2 regions of the Streptomyces sp. NPDC001492 genome follow, and region 1 is predicted to be linked to the other one. Evidence: riboswitches for the same ligand, from Rfam matches in the RefSeq annotation. Region 1 holds a riboswitch; the other holds the start of a gene.
The links. Region 1 has a riboswitch for glycine ahead of gcvT (glycine cleavage system aminomethyltransferase GcvT). Riboswitches for the same ligand answer to the same signal wherever they lie in the genome.
Positions count from the first base shown of each region.

Region 2: another riboswitch for glycine. It lies ahead of gcvP (aminomethyl-transferring glycine dehydrogenase); the one in region 1 lies ahead of gcvT (glycine cleavage system aminomethyltransferase GcvT).

Region 1 is NZ_JBSFHW010000040.1:89,019-99,813, reverse strand. Features, by position in the region: partial or broken gene ACWC1K_RS38005 (L-serine ammonia-lyase) at 1-405, opposite strand, end outside; gene glyA (serine hydroxymethyltransferase) at 462-1,727, opposite strand; gene gcvH (glycine cleavage system protein GcvH) at 1,742-2,119, opposite strand; gene gcvT (glycine cleavage system aminomethyltransferase GcvT) at 2,249-3,367, opposite strand; glycine riboswitch at 3,411-3,511, opposite strand; glycine riboswitch at 3,512-3,616, opposite strand; gene ACWC1K_RS37985 (AAA family ATPase) at 3,789-4,493, shown strand; gene ACWC1K_RS37980 (enhanced serine sensitivity protein SseB) at 4,576-5,370, shown strand; gene ACWC1K_RS37975 (enhanced serine sensitivity protein SseB C-terminal domain-containing protein) at 5,463-6,257, shown strand; gene ACWC1K_RS37970 (hypothetical protein) at 6,457-6,969, opposite strand; gene ACWC1K_RS37965 (hypothetical protein) at 7,529-7,717, opposite strand; gene ACWC1K_RS37960 (ABC transporter permease) at 8,201-9,202, shown strand; gene ACWC1K_RS37955 (ABC transporter substrate-binding protein) at 9,295-10,795, shown strand, end outside.
Region 2 is NZ_JBSFHW010000023.1:3,446-14,240, forward strand. Features, by position in the region: gene ACWC1K_RS27230 (DUF881 domain-containing protein) at 86-991, shown strand; gene ACWC1K_RS27235 (small basic family protein) at 988-1,320, shown strand; gene ACWC1K_RS27240 (DUF881 domain-containing protein) at 1,326-2,183, shown strand; gene ACWC1K_RS27245 (FHA domain-containing protein) at 2,245-3,150, shown strand; gene ftsR (transcriptional regulator FtsR) at 3,195-3,932, shown strand; gene ACWC1K_RS27255 (bifunctional nuclease family protein) at 4,018-4,491, shown strand; gene ACWC1K_RS27260 (MerR family transcriptional regulator) at 4,752-5,435, shown strand; gene ACWC1K_RS27265 (DNA polymerase IV) at 5,514-6,878, shown strand; gene ACWC1K_RS27270 (hypothetical protein) at 6,968-7,234, opposite strand; gene ACWC1K_RS27275 (PRC-barrel domain-containing protein) at 7,279-7,656, opposite strand; glycine riboswitch at 7,770-7,865, shown strand; gene gcvP (aminomethyl-transferring glycine dehydrogenase) at 8,042-10,795, shown strand, end outside.

The DNA of each region.
Region 1 (10,795 bases):
GGCGTCGAACGCCCACAGGGTCATGCCGTTCGCGTGGTACGGGAGGGCCTTGCGGCGGTGCAGTTTCAGGTCGTCGTCGAAGGAGAACGGGATCTCGTGCTCGTCGAGGAGCCGGATCCGGCCGGACGACTTGATCGCCGCCACCCTCTCGTCCGCCGTCTCCACGTCCACCGTCCGCGGCGAGGCGCCCTCCAGGCCGAGCAGCACCGCCTTGGGGGTGCCGTGGCCGTGGCCGGTCGCGCCGAGGGAGCCGTACAGCTCGGCACGGACGGACGCGACGGAGCCCAGCAGCTCCTCGCCCCGCAGACGTCGCGCGAACATGCGGGCCGCGCGCATCGGTCCCACCGTGTGGGAGCTCGACGGGCCTATGCCGATCGAGAACAGGTCGAAGACCGAGATGGCCACGGGAACTCCTCCGAAAAGGGTGGGGGCACACGTCGTCGGGTGCCCCCACCGGGGAACTACTTGTTCAGACCGGGGTACAGCGGATGCTTGTCGGCAAGCGCCTTGACCCGGGCCTTGAGCGCCTCGACGTCGTACGACGGCTTCAGCGCCTCGGCGATGACGTCCGCGACCTCGGCGAAGTCCTCCGCGGTGAAGCCGCGGGTGGCCAGCGCCGGGGTGCCGATCCGCAGCCCCGAGGTGACCATCGGCGGGCGCGGGTCGTTCGGGACGGCGTTGCGGTTGACCGTGATGCCGACCTCGTGCAGCCGGTCCTCGGCCTGCTGCCCGTCCAGCGCGGACTCGCGCAGGTCGACCAGGATCAGGTGCACATCCGTGCCGCCGGACAGCACGTTCACCCCGGCCTCGCGGGCATCCGCCGCCGTCAGCCGCTCGGCCAGGATGCGCGCACCCTCCACCGTACGCCGCTGCCGCTCCTTGAAGTCCTCGCTCGCGGCGACCTTGAAGGAGACCGCCTTCGCCGCGATCACATGCTCCAGCGGGCCGCCCTGGAAGCCCGGGAAGACCGAGGAGTTCAGCTTCTTCGCGAAGTCCTGCTTCGCGAGGATGATGCCGCCTCGCGGGCCGCCCAGCGTCTTGTGCGTGGTGGAGGTCACGACATCGGCGTACGGCACCGGGTTGGGGTGCAGCCCGGCCGCGACCAGGCCCGCGAAGTGCGCCATGTCGACCCACAGGTACGCCTCGACCTCGTCGGCGATCCGGCGGAACTCGGCGAAGTCCAGCTGCCGCGGATACGCCGACCAGCCCGCGATGATCACCTTCGGGCGGTGCTCCTTGGCCAGCTTCTCCAGCTCGGCCATGTCGACCAGCCCCGTCGCCGGGTCCACGTGGTAGGCGACCACGTTGAACTGCTTGCCGGAGAAGTTCAGCCGCATCCCGTGGGTGAGGTGGCCGCCGTGTGCCAGGTCCAGGCCCAGGATGGTGTCGCCGGGCTGGGCCAGCGCGAACAGCGCGGCCTGGTTGGCGGAGGCACCCGAGTGCGGCTGCACGTTGGCGTACTCGGCGCCGAACAGCTCCTTGACCCGGTCGATGGCGATCTGCTCGGCGACGTCCACGTGCTCGCAGCCGCCGTAGTAGCGCCGGCCCGGATATCCCTCGGCGTACTTGTTGGTCAGGACCGAGCCCTGGGCCTCCATCACCGCCAGCGGCGCGAAGTTCTCCGAGGCGATCATCTCGAGCGTCGACTGCTGGCGGTGCAGCTCGGCGTCGACCGCGGCGGCGATGTCCGGGTCGAGCTCGTGCAGGGGCGTGTTCAGTACGGACATGCGTCTACGGCTCCTCAGCCGGCGTTCTGGGCGGTGTACTCGTCGGCGGAGAGCAGATCGGCCGGCTCCTCCGTGACGCGGACCTTGAAGAGCCAACCGCCCTCGAAGGGGGCCGAGTTGACCAGGGACGGGTCGTTCACCACGTCCTCGTTGATCTCGGTGACCTCACCGGTGACGGGGGAGTACAGATCGCTGACCGACTTGGTCGACTCCAGCTCGCCGCAGGTCTCGCCCGCGGTCACGGCGGAGCCCACCTCGGGAAGCTGGGCGTAGACGACATCGCCGAGCGCGTTGGCCGCGAACTCCGTGATGCCGACCGTCGAGACACCGTCCTCGGCGGCCGACAGCCACTCGTGCTCCTTGCTGTAACGCAGCTGCTGGGGGTTGCTCATGGCCTGAATTCTCCTGTACGCGGTGGAGTGCTGATGAATCGGGGACTGCTGAAAACGCGTGTGAGCAGCGAAAATGTGCGCGGGGTCACGTCCGGGGACGGCGCCCCCTCGCCCAGTCTCGGTCAGTGTCTACTTCTGGCGCTTGTAGAACGGCAGCGCCACGACCTCGTACGGCTCGTGGCTGCCCCGGATGTCCACGCCGACACCCTCGGTGCCGGGCGCCGCATGCGCCGCGTCGACGTACGCCATCGCGATCGGCTTGCCCAGCGTGGGGGAGGGGGCACCGGAGGTGACCTCACCGATCACCTCGCCGCCCGCGACGACGGCGTACCCGGCGCGCGGGACCCGACGGCCCTCGGCGACCAGGCCGACGAGGACGCGCGGCGGGTTCTCCGCAGCCCTGGCGGCCGCTTCCTGGAGCGCCTCGCGCCCCACGAAGTCGCCCTCCTTCTCGAACTTCACCACCCGGCCGAGCCCGGCGTCGAACGGCGTGAGCGAGGTGGACAGTTCGTGCCCGTACAGCGGCATGCCCGCCTCCAGGCGCAGGGTGTCGCGGCAGGACAGCCCGCAGGGCACCAGCCCGAGGGGCGCTCCCGCCTCGGTCAGCGCCTGCCACAGCTTCTCCGCGTCACCGGGGGCGACGAAGAGCTCGAAGCCGTCCTCGCCGGTGTAGCCGGTGCGGGCGATGAGGGCGGGGACGCCGGCGACGGTGCCGGGCAGGCCGGCGTAGTACTTGAGGCCGTCGAGGTCGGCGTCGGTGAGCGACTTCAGGATGCCGGGGGACTCGGGGCCCTGCACGGCGATCAGCGCGTAGTTGTCCCGGTCGTCGCGCACCTCGGCGTCGAAGCCGGCCGAACGCTCCACCAGCGCGTCCAGCACCACCTGGGCGTTGGAGGCGTTGGCGACGACCATGTATTCGGTCTCGCCGAGCCGGTAGACGATCAGGTCGTCCAGGATGCCGCCGTCGGCCCGGCAGATCATGGTGTAGCGGGCGCGGCCGACGCCGACGGAGGCGATGTTGCCGACCAGGGCGAAGTTCAGGAGCTGGGCGGCCTGCGGGCCGGTGACGGTGATCTCGCCCATGTGGGAGAGGTCGAAGAGCCCGGCCTTCGTGCGTACGGCGAGGTGCTCGTCGCGCTCGGAGCCGTAGCGCAGGGGCATGTCCCAGCCGGCGAAGTCGGTCATCGTCGCACCGAGCGAGCGATGCAGGGCATCGAGCGCGGTGTGACGGGGTGCGGTGCTGCTCATCGGACGGTCGTCTCCCAGGGCGAATGCAGACGGGCGAGGTCGTTCCTCCCCATCTGTCATCGGAACCTGAGAGGTTCGCCATGAAGTCATGGCTTGCACCTTGGGTGGGACCACCGGATCCGGTGGCCCGCTTTTCAGATGTGCCTCGCCCGCGCGGTAACGGGGCCTGAGAGATTCAAGGGAGGGACTTGCTCCTTCGGCGCCCCAGCGACACAGACGTACTGCCGGGGACTCTCCCGCGCGGATTCAAGCGGCCGGTATGCAGTTGGCGCGCACATCATTGCACGCCTCGTCCGTCTGCGGCAGGGCCCCATCTTGTAACTGGGCTGTGGCCGGAACCGAACGGAACCGCGAGAGATCGTGCATTACCTTCTCTTTACATTAGATGGGGAGAACCTTTCCTGACCCCGCAGGGAGGACGATCACGGTGAACAGGACCACGGTGTACGCCACGACTTCGGCCGTCGCGCTGCCCGAGCAGCCCGTGGCGCCGGCCGGGGACGCACGCGGCCCCCACGCTCGGCTGCGCTCGCGCGGGGGGACCCGCACGGCACCCGTGGTCCGCGACCTGCGCGACCGCTCGGGGCACAGCCCGCACGCCCTGCTCTTCGGCCCCCGTGACCTCGTGGTGGTCACCGGCCTGCCCGGCAGCGGCAAGTCCACGCTGATGGAGCGCGCGGTCCGCGGCCTCCGCATCGACTCCCAGGACGCCCGCGACCGCTGGGAGGCCCGCACGCCCCGCTTCCTGCCCTACGGGGTCTACCGCCCCCTCGTCCGCCTCGCCCACTACGCCGGACTGCGCCGCGCCCTGCGCAGCGGCGAAGGGGTCGTGGTGCACGACTGCGGTACGCAGGCCTGGGTGCGCGGCTGGCTGGCGCGCGAGGCCCGCCGCCGCGGCGGCACCCTTCATCTGCTGCTGCTCGACGTCACGCCCGGCACGGCCCTGGACGGCCAGCGCGAGCGCGGCCGCGGCGTCTCGCGCTACGCCTTCCTGCGCCACCGCACGGCAGCGGCCCGGCTGATCCGCGCGGTGGAGCGGGGGGACCTGCCCGAGGGCGTCGGCTCGGCGGTGCTGCTGGACCGGGACGCGGCGGACGTGCTGCGCAGAATCGGTTTCGCGGGCTGACGCACGGACCACCCCCTTTGTCCGCCCCACCCGCTAGCCTTTCCAGCCACAGCAGTGGTTCTCAGCAGGCGGTCGGACACAGATGGACTTCGCAGCGGATCTCCCCGCGGACTTTCCCATGCAGGCGCACCCCCATCCGCACGGCGGATGGCCCGGCAACGAGCTGGAGGAGGTGCTGTCGGCCTCCCTCGGCATACCCTCGGCCGGCGGCCGGATCCTCGAGGTGCTCGGCCGCAGCTTCCTCTGGGTGCCGCTGCCGAACGGCGGTGACCTGAACAGCGGCCCCCTCGACCTGCCCACGCTGGAGATCGAGGGCCAGGCCTTTGTGCCGGTCTTCAGCTCCGAGGAGCAGTTCCGGCAGGTCGTCGGCTCCCACATGGCGTACACGATCGCCCCGGCCGTCGACTTCGCCCGCGGACTGCCCCCGCAGGTCGGTCTCGCCGTGAACCCGGACGGCGTGATCGGCATTCCGCTCCCGCCGGCCGCCGTCGCCGAACTCTGCCGCGTGGGCCGCACCCCGCTGGACGGCCCCGCCTCCGGCGGCCGGGTCAAGCTCTTCGAGCCGGACTGGCAGGACGACCCGATCGACTTCCTCGCCGCGGCCTCCGCCGAGTTCGCCGAGACGGGCGTGGTCGTCACGGCCCGCCGCTGCCTCGCCGCCGTCGAGACGGCGGACCCGGTGATGTTCGTGGGCGTCGAACTCTCCCAGCGGGAGGGTGACATCAGAGCCCTCCCCCTGGAGGCCCTGAGCCGCGCCATCACCAGGATCCCCACCCAGTGGCCGGTCAACCTGGTCCTCCTGGACGTGACGGACGACCCGGTGGCGATGTGGATGCGCGAACAGGTGCGCCCCTTCTACACGAGGGATCACCTGTAAGTGCTGCCAGGGGGAACGGACCACCAAATCCCGAGCTCCCGGGCGCTTAAGCTGTTGGCATACGCGGGGCAACCACCAGAAGGGGCACACACGTGAGCGCCAGCACCACGACCGGGACGGTCGAGAACATGCTGCGCCAGGTGACGCCAGGGCGCTACGACGCCTACGAGGCACTCCTCCGCGCACTCGCGACCCCCGGCTCCGGCCAGGTCTGGATGCTCCTGTGGCACGGCCAGGCGGGCTCCCCGGACGCCCAGTACGGAAACATGGAGGTCGACGGCTACGGCTACGCCCCGTGCGTCACCTCCGCCCAGGAACTCTCGGCCAGCGGCTGGAACAGGTCGTACGAGGTGGTCGACGGCCTTGACGTCGCCCGGACCCTGTACCCCGACCACTTCGGCCTCTGGCTCAACCCGCACGCCCCGGGCGGCGGCGTGGGCATTCCCTGGCTGGACCTCCGCCGTATCGCCACCGGTCTGGAGCGCCAGGCGGCCGGACCGCTGCGGATGTCGGAACCCACGATCGAGATCCCGCAGTTCTACGCCCTGCTCGCGCAGAACGCGCACCGCACCCCGGCCGTCCGCTCGCTGCGCCGCGCCTGGGTGCAGCCGGCGCTCGGGGCGCCGTACCTCGCCATCGGGCTCGACGTGTACGACACCAGCCCGCCCGCGGTGGACTCGGTGCGGGCGATGATGCAGCAGTCCATCGGCGCCGTCCCGGACGGACTGCCGGTGTCGACGGTGGCGATGTCGGACGAGTACGACCCCGTGGCGCTGTGGATGCGCGCGAGCGCCCGCCCCTTCTACGACCGCGAGGCCCACGCGGCCGCTCCGGCCCAGGCTCCGGCGGGCGGGTACGGCTACCCGCCGGTGCGGGGCGGATACTGAGCACGAGAGCAAAGGAAACGGGACCCCGCACCGGTGCGGGGTCCCGTTCTCACGCGTTGTGCCTTGCTTCGGCGCGCTCTCGCGCATCCACAGGTTCTGGCAACGGGTGGTCGGCCCGTTGCAGCCTTTCACCAGTACCACCAATGCGATGGTGCCGGGGTTGCGCCGTCACGCGTGGCACGGCGCTGTGCTGGGGGGTTCAGGAAGAGGTTTCCCAGTACCGCCAGCCGACTTCCTTGACGGGAAGGATGGCGGTCCCGCTGTCCAGGACCTGCTGCGTGCAGTCGGGCCTGTCGCGGGTCTTCTGCCAGTCGACGCTGTATCCCCACGTGCCGTACCACGCGTGCCCGTATTTGTTCGACGAGATGTTGTGCGAGTAGGTGTGCCCGACGGTCACGGCGACGGATTTGGTGATGGTGCTGTTTACGGAAACCTTGGCGGAGGCGATGACGTCAGAGACGGACACCTCGGCCCCTGCGGAAATGCTGGCCGACAGGGTCCCCGCCTTGGTCACGCTCACGGAGATGGTGCCGCCCTTGCCGTCCTTGAACTTGTTCGCACTGCCGATGAAGTGCGTGTGGTGCGCGGTGATGCCGACAGCGACGTCCGGCGGGCACCCCCGGGGGGCAGCCATAGCTGTTCCCGTCCCGACGATGGCTGTGAGTGCAACGGTGGATGAAAGTGCTGTTGCCAGACCAACTACCTTGCGCATTGCCGCTCTTTCTCTCATGGCACCCCCGTTGGGCGCAGTGGAAACCTAGAGGCAGAACCGTGCGCATGACAAGGCGTGCCGGCGAAATTTGAGGTTCTCCTGAGGTAAATTCCCCCCCTTCCTGCCGGTAGGGAGAATTCAGGGAATTGATACGGGAGCATCAACAGGCCGTAGCCGGTAGCGGTAAGAGAATCAGTCGGTATCGGTAAAAGAATCGGCAAACACGCGGCACTTTCAGTCGTGGCCCCTGATCGGGTGACAGGCGGGGCCTCGACGTATTCGCCTGATGCCCGGTTCGTGATGATCTGCCAGTGCCCGCGAGACCCACGCGGTGTACGCGCCGGCAGCCGAAGTCCCTTCCCTGGAAAGACATCCCGCTTCAGGGACGTACCCGGGGCATCGGCGAATCGGACGTCACGCGACTGCGCCGAAGCCCTGCTCGCATGCCCCGGGCGGCGGTGCCCGGACAGCGAGAACGGGACCCCGCCCGCGGTGCGGAGTCCCGTTCCTGTGCTTCATGCGCCGTCACGGCGACTGTCGATGGGCAGTCGCGCGGACGCTATACGTCCTCGCGCTTCCAGACGACCCGCGTCTTGGCGCAGTCGGGAACGCTCCACCCGTACTTGGCCACCGTCTGCTTCCGGGCCAGGTGGTGCAGCCGGATGCGCTGGTGCTGCGCCGCACCGCTCGCGGTGAACCTCCTGCGTGTGGTCGGATTCCCCGTTCTTTTGCGCCCGACCAACTGCACAAAAGGTGCATCACGCCCTGAGCGCGTCGGATCAACGATGAGGAGCGCAGGTCTCAACATCCGTGTGCTGCCATGGCATTGGGGAAGGGAGAGCCCCACCGCCTCAAGGCACGCTCATTTCCTCTCGTTTGCAGGAGTCAACGCGCGAGCAACTCGCAGTGAATGTCCCGACTTGCGCCTCGGGCAGTTGTTGACCAAAGACCCAAAACCGACAAGCCATCTCCATGCTGTGATTCAGGTCACGCGGATCGCGCTTCAGTCAGTTCGCGTACCGTCGGCGCTACTCGCTGTCCGCATAACGGGAAACCGCAGCCTGCATCACGGTTGCGCATCCATTCGCCGTCAAGGCTGGCACCTGATTGCGCAAGCGTTGAAGACTCCCCCTTCAAGGGGTACGCCCCTGTGTGCAAACGGATTGATTGGCGCCGCTACCAGCGGCAAGTGTGGGCCGGCCACCGCCGGTTGAGAGGGGTCCCTGTCCAGATGACGGCGCCACTGCATGACATGGCCGCGGAAGCGGACCCGACTGCGTCTGCCGATCCCGTGGAGGCGGGAGCCGGGAAGATCGAGGGCCGGTCGCTGAAGCAGATCGCCTGGAGGCGCCTGAAGCAGGACAAGCTGGCTCTGGCGGGCGGTGTGACGGTCCTCCTCCTTGTGCTCGTCGCCGTCTTTGCCCCGCTGATCGTCTCCCTGCTGGGCCACCCCCCGAACGAGTTCCACCAGGACAAGCTGGACCCCCTGACCAACCTCCCGCAGGGCGCCTGGGGCGGTGTGAGCGGCGACTTCCTGTTCGGCGTCGAGCCCAACAAGGGGCGTGATGTCTTCAGCCGCATCGTCTACGGCGCTCGCATCTCGCTCCTCGTGGCCTTCCTCGCCGCCGTGGTGGCGACGGTGCTGGGCACCCTGTTCGGTATCGTCGCCGGCTACTTCGGCGGTTGGGTCGACTCGCTGATCAGCCGCATCATGGACGTGTTCCTGTCCTTCCCGCAGCTGCTGTTCATCATCTCCCTCGTCTCGGTGCTGCCCGACGATCTGCTGGGCCTGACCGGCACGGGCGTGCGGGTTGCCGTACTCGTCCTGGTCATCGGCTTCTTCGGCTGGCCGTACGTGGGCCGTATCGTCCGTGGGCAGACACTCAGCCTCAGGGAGCGCGAGTACGTCGAGGCCGCGCGAAGCCTGGGCGGCGGCAGCCGGCACATCCTGTTCAAGGAACTGCTGCCCAATCTGGTCGCGCCGATCCTGGTCTATGCGACCCTGATGATCCCCACCAACATCCTCACGGAGGCGGCCCTCAGCTTCCTCGGCGCGGGTGTCCGGCCGCCGACCGCGTCCTGGGGAGGCATGCTGCGCGACGCGCTGCAGACCTACGAGCACGACCCGATGTTCATGGTCTTCCCGGGCGTCACGATCTTCATCACCGTCCTGGCCTTCAACCTCTTCGGTGACGGCCTGCGCGACGCGCTGGATCCCAAGGGAACGCGCTGATCCACGATCTGCCCCTGCCGCATCGTCAGGTGGCTCTTCTCCATGGTTCTTCGGCCGAGGCCGGGACCGCGAATCTCGGAGGTTACGAGAAAATGCCCACAGGTTTCCCGAAGCGGCGGCTCGCTGCTGGCGCGGCCCTCGTTGTCGCGGCGCTGGTGAGCACCACTGCGTGCGGCGGCGGCAGCGACAATGACAGCAAGGACAAGGGAGCCGGCTACAACGCCGCTCTGAACAAGGTCGTCAACGCGTCCACCAAGAAGGGCGGGACGCTGAAGTTCATCGGCAAGCAGGACTTCGACTCCCTCGACCCGCAGCGCCAGTACTACGGCATGAGCTGGGACTTCTCGCGGTACTACGCCCGCACCCTGGTCACCTACGACACCAAGCCGGGCGCGGCGTCCAACAAGCTGGTCGGCGACCTCGCCACCGGCCCCGGGCAGGTGTCGAGCGACGGCAAGACCTACACCTACAAGCTGCGTTCCGGACTGACCTGGGAGGACGGCTCCAAGCTGACCTCCAAGGACATCAAGTACGGCATCGAGCGCGCCTGGGCGACCGACGTCATCACCGGCGGTCCCGGCTATCTGAAGAACACGCTCGACCCCAAGGGCGAGTACAAGGGTCCGTACAAGGACACGTCCAAGGACAAGCTGGGCCTGAAGGCGATCTCGACGCCCGACGACCAGACCATCGTCTTCCACCTGCCCAAGCCCAACGGTGACTTCGAGCAGTTCCTCGCCATGCCCTGCGGCGCGCCGGTGAAGGCGAGCAAGGACACGGGGGCCAAGTACACCCAGCACCCGTTCTCCTCCGGCCCGTACAAGATCCAGTCGTACAACCCGGGCAAGAGCACGGTCCTGGTCCGCAACACCGCCTGGAACAAGGCCTCCGACCCGATCCGTCCGGCCCTCCCGGACAAGATCACGGTGACGGTCTCCGCCAACCTGGAGGAGAACGACAAGAAGCTGATGGAGGGCGACTACGACATCGACGTCAACGGCACGGGCATGACCCAGTCGGGCCGTGTCACCGCTGTCGAGGACCACCGCGCGGACATCGACAACATCCAGACGTCCTTCGTCCGTTACGTGGCCCTGGTCCACCCGGCGAAGCCGCTGGACAACGTCCACTGCCGCAAGGCCGTCTTCTACGGCACCGACTTCGCCAGCCTTCAGCAGACCCGTGGCGGCGCGGTCGCCGGCGGTGACATCGCCACCTCGATCTTCCCGAAGTCGATCCCGGGCTACAACAACTACGACCCGTACGGCATCCTCGCCCGCAAGGGCAAGCCGGACGTGGCCAAGGCGAAGGACGAGCTGAAGCAGTGCGGTAAGCCGAGCGGGTTCTCCACCAAGATCACTGCCCGGACCAACAACCCGGGTGAGGTCGACGCCGCCGAGGCCCTGCAGAACGCTCTCGGCAAGGTCGGCATCAAGCTGGAGGTCGACTCCATCGACGGTGCCCAGGCCTCCAGCATCACCGGCTCGCCGAAGGTCACCAAGGACCGCGGCTACGGCATGGTGATGAGCGGCTGGGGCCCGGACTTCTCGACCGGCCAGGGCTACGCGCAGCCGCTGTTCGACAGCCGCTTCC
Region 2 (10,795 bases), on a different contig from region 1:
CGGACAGGCGTCCCCGAGGGGGTCCGTCCGGCACGCCGGTGGGGCCATTCGGAGGTAGTGGCCGCGACATGCGACGATGTGCGGCATGCCGCAGCAGCCCCCCGTTCGGAGCACACCCACGCGCCCCTCGCGCCCGGACGCTTCCATGTCGCTGCTCACCAACGTCATGGACCACAGCCTGGACGACGGCTACGCCGAGGCGGCCGCCAGGAAGAAGGCCGCGGGCGACAGCGCTCTCCCGAAAACCCTTCGGGCCAGGCTCGGCCTGGCCGCCGGGCTGGTGCTCGCGGCCCTCGTCGTGACCGTCGGAGCGGCCCAGGCGCGGGTGGCGGCTCCCGTCGTCGCCAAGGAGCGCGAGGAACTGATCAACCGCATCGACCGGGAGACCACGTCGGCGGACAAGCTGGAGGGCTCCGTCGACAAGCTGCGCGACGATGTGAGCGCGCACCAGCGGGAGGCTCTCAAGAAGAGCGGCAGTGGAGATCAGTCGGAGCTGGTGGGGATTTTGTCGGGCGCCGTCGAAGTGCACGGTCCCGGCGTGAAACTGGTCGTGAACGACGCCAAGGAAGCAACCAGCGGCGGCAACGGCAACCCGCGCGAGACCTCGGACTTCTCCGACACCGGTCGAGTACGCGACCGTGACATGCAGCGTGTGGTCAACGGGCTGTGGGAGTCGGGGGCCGAGGCCGTTTCGATCAATGGGCAGCGGCTGACGGCGCTCTCGGCGATCCGGGCCGCGGGGGACGCGATACTGGTCGACAACAAGCCGCTGGTTCCCCCCTATACGGTGCTGGCCGTGGGGAACGGGAAGCAGCTGAGCAGCAGGTTCCAGAACAGCGCCGACGGGCTGTATCTGCACGCCCTGCAGGAGACCTACGGCATCCGGACCAGCATCTCCGTGGAAGGCGACCTCCGGCTGCCTGCCGCACCGAGTGTGATCGTACGTACAGCACAGCCGACAACCGAGAAGACTGAGAAGGGCACATCGTGATCGCCGTACTGGGCCTCGTAGTGGGAGTGGTGGCCGGGCTTTTGGTCCGGCCTGAGGTTCCGGCGGTCGTCGAGCCTTACCTGCCGATCGCCGTCGTCGCGGCGCTCGACGCCGTCTTCGGTGGTCTGCGGGCCATGCTCGACGGGATCTTCGACGACAAGGTCTTCGTGGTGTCGTTCCTGTCCAACGTGGTCGTGGCGGCGTTGATCGTGTTCCTGGGCGACAAGTTGGGTGTGGGCGCCCAGCTGTCCACCGGTGTCGTCGTGGTGCTCGGGATCCGCATCTTCTCGAACGCCGCGGCGATCCGCCGGCACGTGTTCCGGGCGTGAGGCCGATGAGCGACAACGAAGAGACGCCGGAGAACAGGCTGCGCAAGGAACTTCCGGAGGAGGTCCCCGCGTCGGAGCCCGAGGCGACGGAGGCTCCCGAGGAGAACGTGACGGCGGCTCCCGAGGAGGAGCAGCCCTCCCTCACCGGGCGGCAGCGGCTGGTGAAGGGCCTCTGGCCGCCGCGCGTCACCCGCGCCCAACTCATCGTCGCCGTCCTGCTGTTCGGCCTCGGCTTCGGCCTGGCCGTCCAGGTGGCTTCGAACAGCAACAGCGACAGCGCCCTGCGCGGCGCGCGTCAGGAAGATCTCGTTCGCATCCTGGATGAACTCGACGACCGTACACAGCGTCTTGAGGACGAGAAGCAGGGACTGGAGAAGCAGCGCGACGAGCTGGAGAACAGCTCCAACCAGGCCGAGGAGGCCCGCAAGCAGACCGTCGAGAAGGAGAAGCAACTCGGCATTCTGGCGGGCACGGTGGCCGCGCAGGGGCCCGGCATCACGATGACCATCGAGGACAAGAAGGGGACGGTCCAGGCGGACATGCTGCTCGACGCGATCCAGGAGCTGCGTGCGGCCGGGGCGGAGGCGATCCAGGTGAACAACGTGCGAGTCGTCGCCAACACCTACCTCACCGACTCGGGCAAGAGCGTGAGCGTCGACGGGAACAAGATCAACGCTCCCTTTCGTTTCAAGGTCATCGGCAAGCCGGCGGACCTCGAACCGGCGCTCAACATCCCGGGAGGCGTGGTGCAGACTCTGGAGAAGGAGCAGGCCACCGTGGCCGTCGAGCGGTCGAACAAGATCGTCGTGGACGCCTTGCGAGCGGCGAAGCGGCCTGACTACGCTCGGTCGTCCTCCCAGTGAACAAGCGGTGCATGGGGGACGTCCGGCGGGGGCATGAGGTTGCGGGGGGTCGGCGCACCGAATGGGTGGTGCGTGGTGGAAACTGTCTGGTGGATACGGACGTTGTGAGGATGTCCGGGTCGGCCGGTGTATGCAATCAGGGTTCGTCCTGCCCCACGGGCGGGTCTGTTTCGGTCAAGGGGAATCGCCCGTGAAGTTGTTTGCGAAGTTGTTCGGCAAGAGCGCGCGAGAGGGTAGCGACAACGCGACCGCTCGTCATCGCGCACAGCCCGATGCGGAGGGCCAGCGGCCGCTGTTCCGGGACCAGGTCCCTGGGCCGGGTGGTGACATTCCCGGAGGTCAGGGCGCGCCGTCTGTTGACCCTGCGCAGTCCGGCGGCATAGGTTTCGGGCAACCGTCAACCTCAAGTACGGGTGGAGGGTTTTCCCCTATGTCGGCCCTGGTGTGTACGAGGTGCGGTAACCGCAACGCGGAGAACAGCCGCTTCTGCTCCAACTGCGGCGCCCCGCTGCGGCCCGGCGGCGCGGCCGAGCGGCCGTCCGAGACGACGTCCACGATCTCGATTTCCGGCATCGAGGCCTACGACGCCGAGGTCACCGGCCAGACACAGGTGCCGGCGCTCTCTCCCGAGGCGCAGGCGGCCGTGGACGCGCTGCCGCTCGGCTCCGCGCTCCTGGTGGTGCGCCGCGGGCCGAACTCGGGCAGCCGCTTCCTGCTGGACGGCGATCTGACCACGGCTGGGCGTCACCCGCAGAGCGACATCTTCCTGGACGACGTGACGGTCTCGCGTCGGCACGTGGAGTTCCGCCGTGGCGCGGACGGCTCGTTCACGGTGGCCGACGTGGGCAGTCTGAACGGCACGTACGTCAACCGCGAGCGGATCGACCAGGTCGCTCTGAACAACGGTGACGAGGTGCAGATCGGAAAGTACCGGCTGGTGTTCTACGCAAGCCAGCGGGGCTACTGACCCTCCCCCCAGACCCCGTCCGGGGGGACCCCAAGGGAATGTCCATGCTTCGAACACCGAGCGGCGGTGCCGGGCACGGCACCGCCGGCACGGACAGCGGTCTGATGAGCATCGGCACGGTGCTGAACGTGCTGCGCGACGAGTTCCCCGAAGTCACCATCTCCAAGATCCGTTTCCTGGAGTCGGAAGGGCTCATCGAGCCGCAGCGCACCCCGTCGGGGTATCGCAAGTTCAGCGCGGACGACGTCGAGCGCCTCGGCCACGTGCTGAGGATGCAGCGGGACCACTATCTGCCTCTCAAGGTGATCCGCGAGCATCTGGACGCCATGGAGCGCGGTGAGGCAGTCCCGCTGCCCGTCGTGGGACGTCAGCGGGACGGTGAGGCCCTGCTCGAAGCGCCCGAGGGGCCCACCGCGGCTCGGATCGGGCGGGCCGAGCTGCTCGCGGCCGCCGGGATCGGCGAGCAGGAACTCGCGGAGTGGGAGTCGTACGGCCTGGTCGCCCCGCTGCCGGACGGGGCGTACGACGCCGAGACGGTGACCGTGGCCTCGCTCGTCGTCGAGCTCGGGCGGTTCGGGATCGAACCGCGGCACCTCAGGGCCATGAAGGGCGCAGCCGACCGTGAGGCCGGGCTGGTGGACCAGGTGGTGGCCCCGCTGAAGCGCCACCGCAATCCGCAGACCAGGGCGCATGCCGAGGCGCGTACCAAGGAGCTGGCGGCGCTCACGGTGAAGCTGCACGCCGCCCTCGTGCAGACCGCGCTCGGTGTGCGACTGCCCTGAGTCCGGCGGGTCTGCGGAGGCCGGATCGGCCTCCCGTTCTCGGCTCGACTACCCAAACGTCCCGGGCAGGTCCTAGGGTTGCTGTGTGAACGAGCTCGATGTCGTAGGTGTCCGGGTCGAAATGCCCTCCAACCAACCGATCGTGCTCCTGCGTGAAGTGGGAGGCGACCGTTACCTCCCCATCTGGATCGGGCCGGGGGAGGCGACTGCCATTGCCTTCGCCCAGCAGGGCATGGCCCCCGCACGACCGCTGACCCACGACCTGTTCAAGGACGTGCTGGAGGCCGTCGGTCAGGAGCTGACCGAAGTACGCATCACGGATCTGCGTGAGGGCGTCTTCTACGCGGAGCTGGTCTTCGCCAGCGGAGTCGAAGTCAGTGCCCGTCCGTCCGACGCCATAGCGCTGGCCCTGCGCACCGGAACGCCGATCTACGGCAGCGACGGCGTGCTGGACGACGCAGGCATCGCGATTCCGGATGAGCAGGAGGACGAGGTGGAGAAGTTCCGCGAGTTCCTCGACCAGATCTCGCCGGAGGACTTCGGGACAAGCAGCCAGTGAGGCGTGGTCGGCCCATGCGGAACCGGATTCCGCAGCGGGCCGCTTCGCCGCGGTCACGGCTCATATGCCGGCAAGTGCCAACGGCCAGTGAGAGCGTCCTGCGGTCTCCTCCGAGCGCATTCGGCTAGCCTTTCCCCGCGGTGGGGTGCGGGAAACCACTCTTAGGGTGATTATCACCCGGCGTGCCGAGTGTGGCGATCGTTGACGCACCCCTGGTGACTGCCTACCGTCGAGATGGCAGGTCAAGGACGGAGGTCGGCGTGAGAAGCAGCGGCGACGGTACGGCTGGGGGTGGCCCCGGACGCAGTCTCGGGGAGAGCGGTCCGTACCCTCCCCCAGGCTCTCAACTTCGTTCGAGTTGGGGGGACCCCCATCCCGGCAGCGCGGCCGATCATGCTCCGCAGCGGCCGGCGGCCGTGCCGAGCAGCGGAGGGGCGGCGTCCATGGCGTCCGAGCAGATCGGCTATCGCGGTCCGACGGCCTGTGCGGCCGCCGGCATCACCTATCGGCAACTGGACTACTGGGCCCGTACCGGGCTCGTCGAGCCGAGCGTGCGGCCCGCCTACGGGTCGGGCACGCAGCGGCTGTACAGCTTCCGGGACGTCGTCGTCCTGAAGATCGTCAAGCGGTTCCTGGACACCGGGGTGTCGCTGCAGAACATCCGCACCGCGGTGGTGCACCTGCGTGAGCGTGGCTTCCGGGATCTGGAGCGCATGACGCTGATGAGCGACGGCGCCACGGTCTACGAGTGCACCTCGCCCGACGAGGTCCACGCGCTGCTCCAGGGCGGCCAAGGGATCTTCGGGATCGCCGTCGGCGTGGTGTGGCGGGACGTGGACAGTGCGCTGTCGCAGCTGCACGGCGAGCGGATCGACACGGGTGAGACCCTGGTCGGGCACAATCCGGCGGACGAGCTCGCACGACGGCGCAACCGGGCGGTCTGACCGCGTCCACGCGGCTTCTCAGGGCCCTTGGGCGCTCGTGGGACGGCATTGTCAGTGGCGTAAGGCAGCATCGGAGATGTGAGAAACGCGCCCACGATCCTGCATCTCGACATGGATGCCTTCTACGCCTCGGCGGAGCAGGCATCCAAGCCGAGTCTGCGCGGGAAAGCCGTGATCGTGGGCGGGCTCGGGCCGCGCGGGGTGGTCGCCACCGCTTCGTACGAGGCGCGGGTCTTCGGGGTGCGGTCGGCGATGCCGATGGCGCAGGCGCGGCGGCTGGCACCGAACGCCGCGTATCTGGTGCCGCGCTTCGGGTTCTACCGGTCGATCAGCGAGCAGGTCATGGGTCTGCTGCACTCGCTGTCGCCGCTGGTGGAGCCGCTGAGTCTGGACGAGGCCTTCGTGGATCTGGAGGCCGGGGACGCGGCCTGGGACGCGGCGTCGGCGCGGCTGGTGGGGGAGAAGCTGCGCGCGGACATACGGGCGGATACGGGGCTGACCGGGTCCGTGGGCCTTGCTGCCTGCAAGATGCTCGCGAAGATCGCCTCCGAGGAGGCCAAGCCGAACGGGCTGGTGCTGGTCGAGCCCGGGACCGAGCGGGCCAAGCTGGGACCGATGTCGGTGCGGATGCTGCCCGGGGTGGGGCCGGCCACGGGGGACCATCTGCGGCGGGCCGGCATCACCACGGTCGCTGAGATCGCCGAGGCCGGTGAGGACGAGCTGGTCCGGCTGCTGGGCAAGGCCCATGGGCACGCGTTGTACGCCATGGCGCTGGCGCAGGACGACCGGCCCGTGGTGGCCGAGCGGGAGGCCAAGTCGGTATCGGTCGAGGACACGTACGACGTGGACATCCACGACCGGGTCAGGGTGGGGCTGGAGGTGCAGCGGCTGGCCGACCGGTGTGTGCGGCGGCTGCGGGGTGCGGGTCTTTCGGGGCGGACCATCGTGCTGAAGGTGCGGCGCTACGACTTCTCGACGCTGACCCGTTCCGAGACGCTGCGCGGGCCCACGGACGATCCGGGGGTGGTGCGGGAGGCTGCCGCCCGGCTGCTGGATTCGGTGGACACCACGGGGGGTGTGCGGCTGCTGGGGGTCGGGGTCAGCGGGCTGGCCGACTACACGCAGGAGGACCTGTTCGCGCAGGCCGCCGGGGAAGGCGTGGAACATGCGGCGGACGAGACGGACGAGGAGCCCGTCGAGGAGCAGCAGGTGGCTGTCGAGCGGCGCTGGCCCGCCGGGCACGATGTGCGGCATGCCGAGTTCGGGCACGGGTGGGTGCAGGGAAGTGGGCTCGGGCGGGTGACCGTGCGCTTCGAGACGCCGGATTCGGGGCCGGGACGGGTCCGGACGTTTCGCACCGACGACCCTGAGCTGGAGCCGGCGGACCCGTTGCCGCTGGTGGCGGCGAGACCCGGGGCCTCCGTGCACGGGGTCGGCGCCTGAGCGGGGGGCGTGCCGGTCCGCGCGGGGGCCCGGCGCGGTGGCAGGAGTGGGCAGGTGCCTGTCGTCTGGATCAGGTCGGCCGCAGGGAACTACGCCTTGCCGCCGCCCCGAGGGGGCATGGGGCCCGCCTGAGCGAAGTCGAGAGCGGGGGAGGGATCGTGCAGCTGCAAGGCGGAGGAGGCCGTGGCGTCAGCCGCTGCTGCGGTGCATGCCGCGGAGCGCCGGTATGCGGGCGGGGTGAGCCCCGGCGCCTCGCCGAGTTCGCGGACGAGGTGTCCGCCGCCTTCGGGCGCCCCGTCCGGCCCGATCTGCCCGCAGGTGACCGACGACGACGTGGCCAGGGATCCTTCCACCATTGCGGCAGCAGGGGTGAGGGCGTGTCAGGGCCGATGGGCAGGCTCTAGGCGTCCGCGTCCTCCGTGCCCGCCAGCTTGCCGAAGTCGTGGTCCGGGAAGGGGGAAGGAGCGGGGATGTCCAGACCGTAGTGGTGGTAGAGCTGGAGCTCCTGTTCGGGGGAGAGGTGGCGGCCGACCCCGAAGTCGGGGGCGTCCTTGATCAGGGACCGGTCGAAGGGGACGTGGAGGGTGCCCTCGATCAGTTCGCTTGGTTCCAGGGGGACGAAGGCGTCCCGGGAGAAAAGGCCGGTGCGTATGGCGGCCCACTCCGGCACACCGGTCGCGTCGTCGAGGTAGACCTCGTCGATGGTGCCCAGCTTGGTGCCGTTGCGGTCGAACGCCTTGCGGCCGATCAGGTTGCGCGGATCGATGTCGGTCTGCACGGGCCCTCCACTTGGTCGCAACTCATCCGTAAGCACTACAAAAGAGCACATTGGTGATGGCGGCCACTCGAAGGATCGGATGTTGTGCTCGCTGGTAGGCTGACAGCGGCTGCTGACACCGTGCGGGAGAGTCCTCCAGACATCATCGGAGGCGCCGAAGGAGCAAATCCTCCCCGGAATCTCTCAGGCTCACGTACCGCGCGGACGAGGTCACTCTGGAAAGCAGGGCGGGTGTCGACAGCTCCCGCTCTCACCGACGGTGAAAGCCGGACGCCCTCGGGTGATCCGGTGAAGCTCTCAGGTTGAGATGACAGAGGGGGAGGCCGTCCGGGTACCCGTGCCGTGGTGCCCCTCGAAGGTCGTGTCTGACCAGGAGGCCTCCGCAATGACCGCCCATCGCATTCCGCTCTCCGAGCTCGAACAGGGAATCCCGTTCGAGCAGCGCCACATAGGGCCCCATCATGAGGCGCGGGCCAAGATGCTCGCACACGTCGGATACGGCTCGCTGGACGAGCTCACCGCCGCCGCGGTGCCGGATGTGATCAAGAACTCGGATGCGCTGGAACTGCCGGGTGCGCGTACCGAGGCCGAGGTGCTGGCCGAGCTGCGCTCGCTCGCCGACCGCAACCAGGTGCTCGACTCCATGATCGGGCTCGGGTACTACGGGACCTTCACCCCGCCCGTCATCCTGCGCAATGTGATGGAGAATCCCGCCTGGTACACGGCCTACACGCCCTACCAGCCCGAGATCTCGCAGGGGCGGCTCGAGGCCCTGCTCAATTTCCAGACCATGGTCGCCGATCTGACCGGGCTGCCCACCTCCGGAGCCTCCCTGCTCGACGAGGGGACGGCTGCCGCCGAGGCGATGGCGCTGTCCCGGCGCATGGGCAGGAACAAGAAGGGCCTGTTCCTGGTCGACGCGGACGTGTTGCCGCAGACCATCGCCGTGATCGAGACCCGCGCCGAGCCGACCGGCGTGGAGGTCGTGGTCGCCGACCTCAGCGACGGCATTCCGGCCGAGGTCGCCGCGCGTGAGATCAACGGCGTGCTCGTCCAGTACCCCGGCGCCTCCGGCGTCGTACGCGACCTCAAGCCGCTCATCGAGCAGGCGCACGAGCTCGGCGCGCTCGTCACCGTCGCCGCCGATCTGCTGGCGCTGACGCTGCTGAAGTCGCCCGGGGAGCTCGGCGCGGACATCGCGGTGGGGACCACACAGCGCTTCGGTGTGCCGATGGGCTTCGGCGGGCCGCACGCGGGTTACATGGCGGTCCACGAGAAGTTCGCACGCAGCCTGCCCGGGCGGCTCGTGGGCGTGTCCGTGGACGCGGACGGGCACAAGGCGTACCGGCTCGCGCTGCAGACCCGTGAGCAGCACATCCGGCGGGAGAAGGCCACCAGCAACATCTGCACGGCCCAGGTGCTGCTCGCCGTCATGGCGGGGATGTACGCCGTGTACCACGGCCCCGAGGGGCTCAAGGCGATCGCGCGGCGCACCCACCGGTACGCCACGATCCTCGCCGCGGGGCTTCGGGCCGGTGGTGTCGAGGTCGTGCACGGCTCCTACTTCGACACGCTCACCGTGCGAGTGCCGGGCCGCGCCGCCGAGGTGGTGGCCGCCGCACGGGAGAACGGCGTCAACCTTCACCTGGCCGACGCCGACCACGTGTCGATCGCCTGCGACGAGACCACCGCGCGAGCCCAACTGGGCGCCGTGTGGTCCGCGTTCGGGGTCGAGGGCGACATCGAGGCGCTGGACGCGACGACCGAGGACTCCCTGCCCGCAGGACTGCTGCGCACCGACGACTACCTTACCCACCCGGTCTTCCAGCAGCACCGCTCCGAGACCGCGATGCTGCGCTACCTGCGCCGGCTCGCCGACCGTGACTACGCGCTCGACCGGGGCATGATCCCGCTGGGCTCCTGCACCATGAAGCTCAACGCGACCACCGAGATGGAGCCGGTCACCTGGCCCGAGTTCGGGCAGCTGCACCCCTTCGCGCCCGCCGAGCAGGCGCAGGGCTACCTCACCCTCATCCGTGAGCTCGAGGAGCGGCTCGCCGAGGTCACCGGGTACGACAAGGTGTCCCTGCAGCCCAACGCCGGATCGCAGGGCGAGCTGGCCGGACTGCTCGCCGTACGCGGATATCACCGGGCCAACGGGGACGAGCAGCGCACCGTGTGCCTGATTCCGTCGTCCGCGCACGGTACGAACGCCGCCAGCGCCGTGATGGCCGGGATGAAGGTGGTCGTCGTGAAGACCGCCGAGGACGGCGAGATCGACGTCGAGGACCTGCGGGCGAAGATCGAGCAGTACCGTGACGAGCTGGCGGTGCTGATGATCACGTACCCCTCGACGCACGGTGTGTTCGAGGAGCATGTCGCCGACATCTGCGCGCAGGTGCACGAGGCCGGCGGGCAGGTGTACGTCGACGGGGCCAACCTCAACGCCCTGGTGGGGCTCGCCAAGCCGGGGCACTTCGGCGGTGACGTCTCGCACCTGAACCTGCACAAGACCTTCTGCATCCCGCACGGCGGCGGTGGTCCGGGCGTCGGGCCGGTGGGCGTGAGGGCGCACCTGGCGCCGTATCTGCCGAACCACCCGATGCAGCCGGCCGCGGGACCGGCGACGGGTGTCGGGCCGATCTCCGCGGCTCCCTGGGGTTCCGCGGGCATCCTGCCGATCTCGTGGGCGTACGTGCGGCTCATGGGCGGCGAGGGGCTGAAGCGGGCCACGCAGGTGGCCGTGCTGAGCGCCAACTACATCGCCAAGCGGCTGGAGCCGCACTACCCCGTGCTCTACACCGGTCCGGGCGGGCTGGTCGCGCACGAGTGCATCATCGACCTGCGGCCGCTGACCAAGGCGACGGGCGTGAGCGTCGACGACGTCGCCAAGCGGCTGATCGACTACGGCTTCCACGCGCCGACCATGTCGTTCCCGGTGGCCGGCACGCTGATGATCGAGCCGACCGAGTCCGAGGACCTGATCGAGCTGGACCGGTTCTGCGAGGCGATGATCGCCATCCGGGCGGAGATCGAGAAGGTCGGGGCGGGTGAGTGGCCGGCCGAGGACAACCCGCTCCGGGGTGCGCCGCACACCGCGGGCGCGCTCGGTGGGGAGTGGGAGCACGCGTACTCGCGT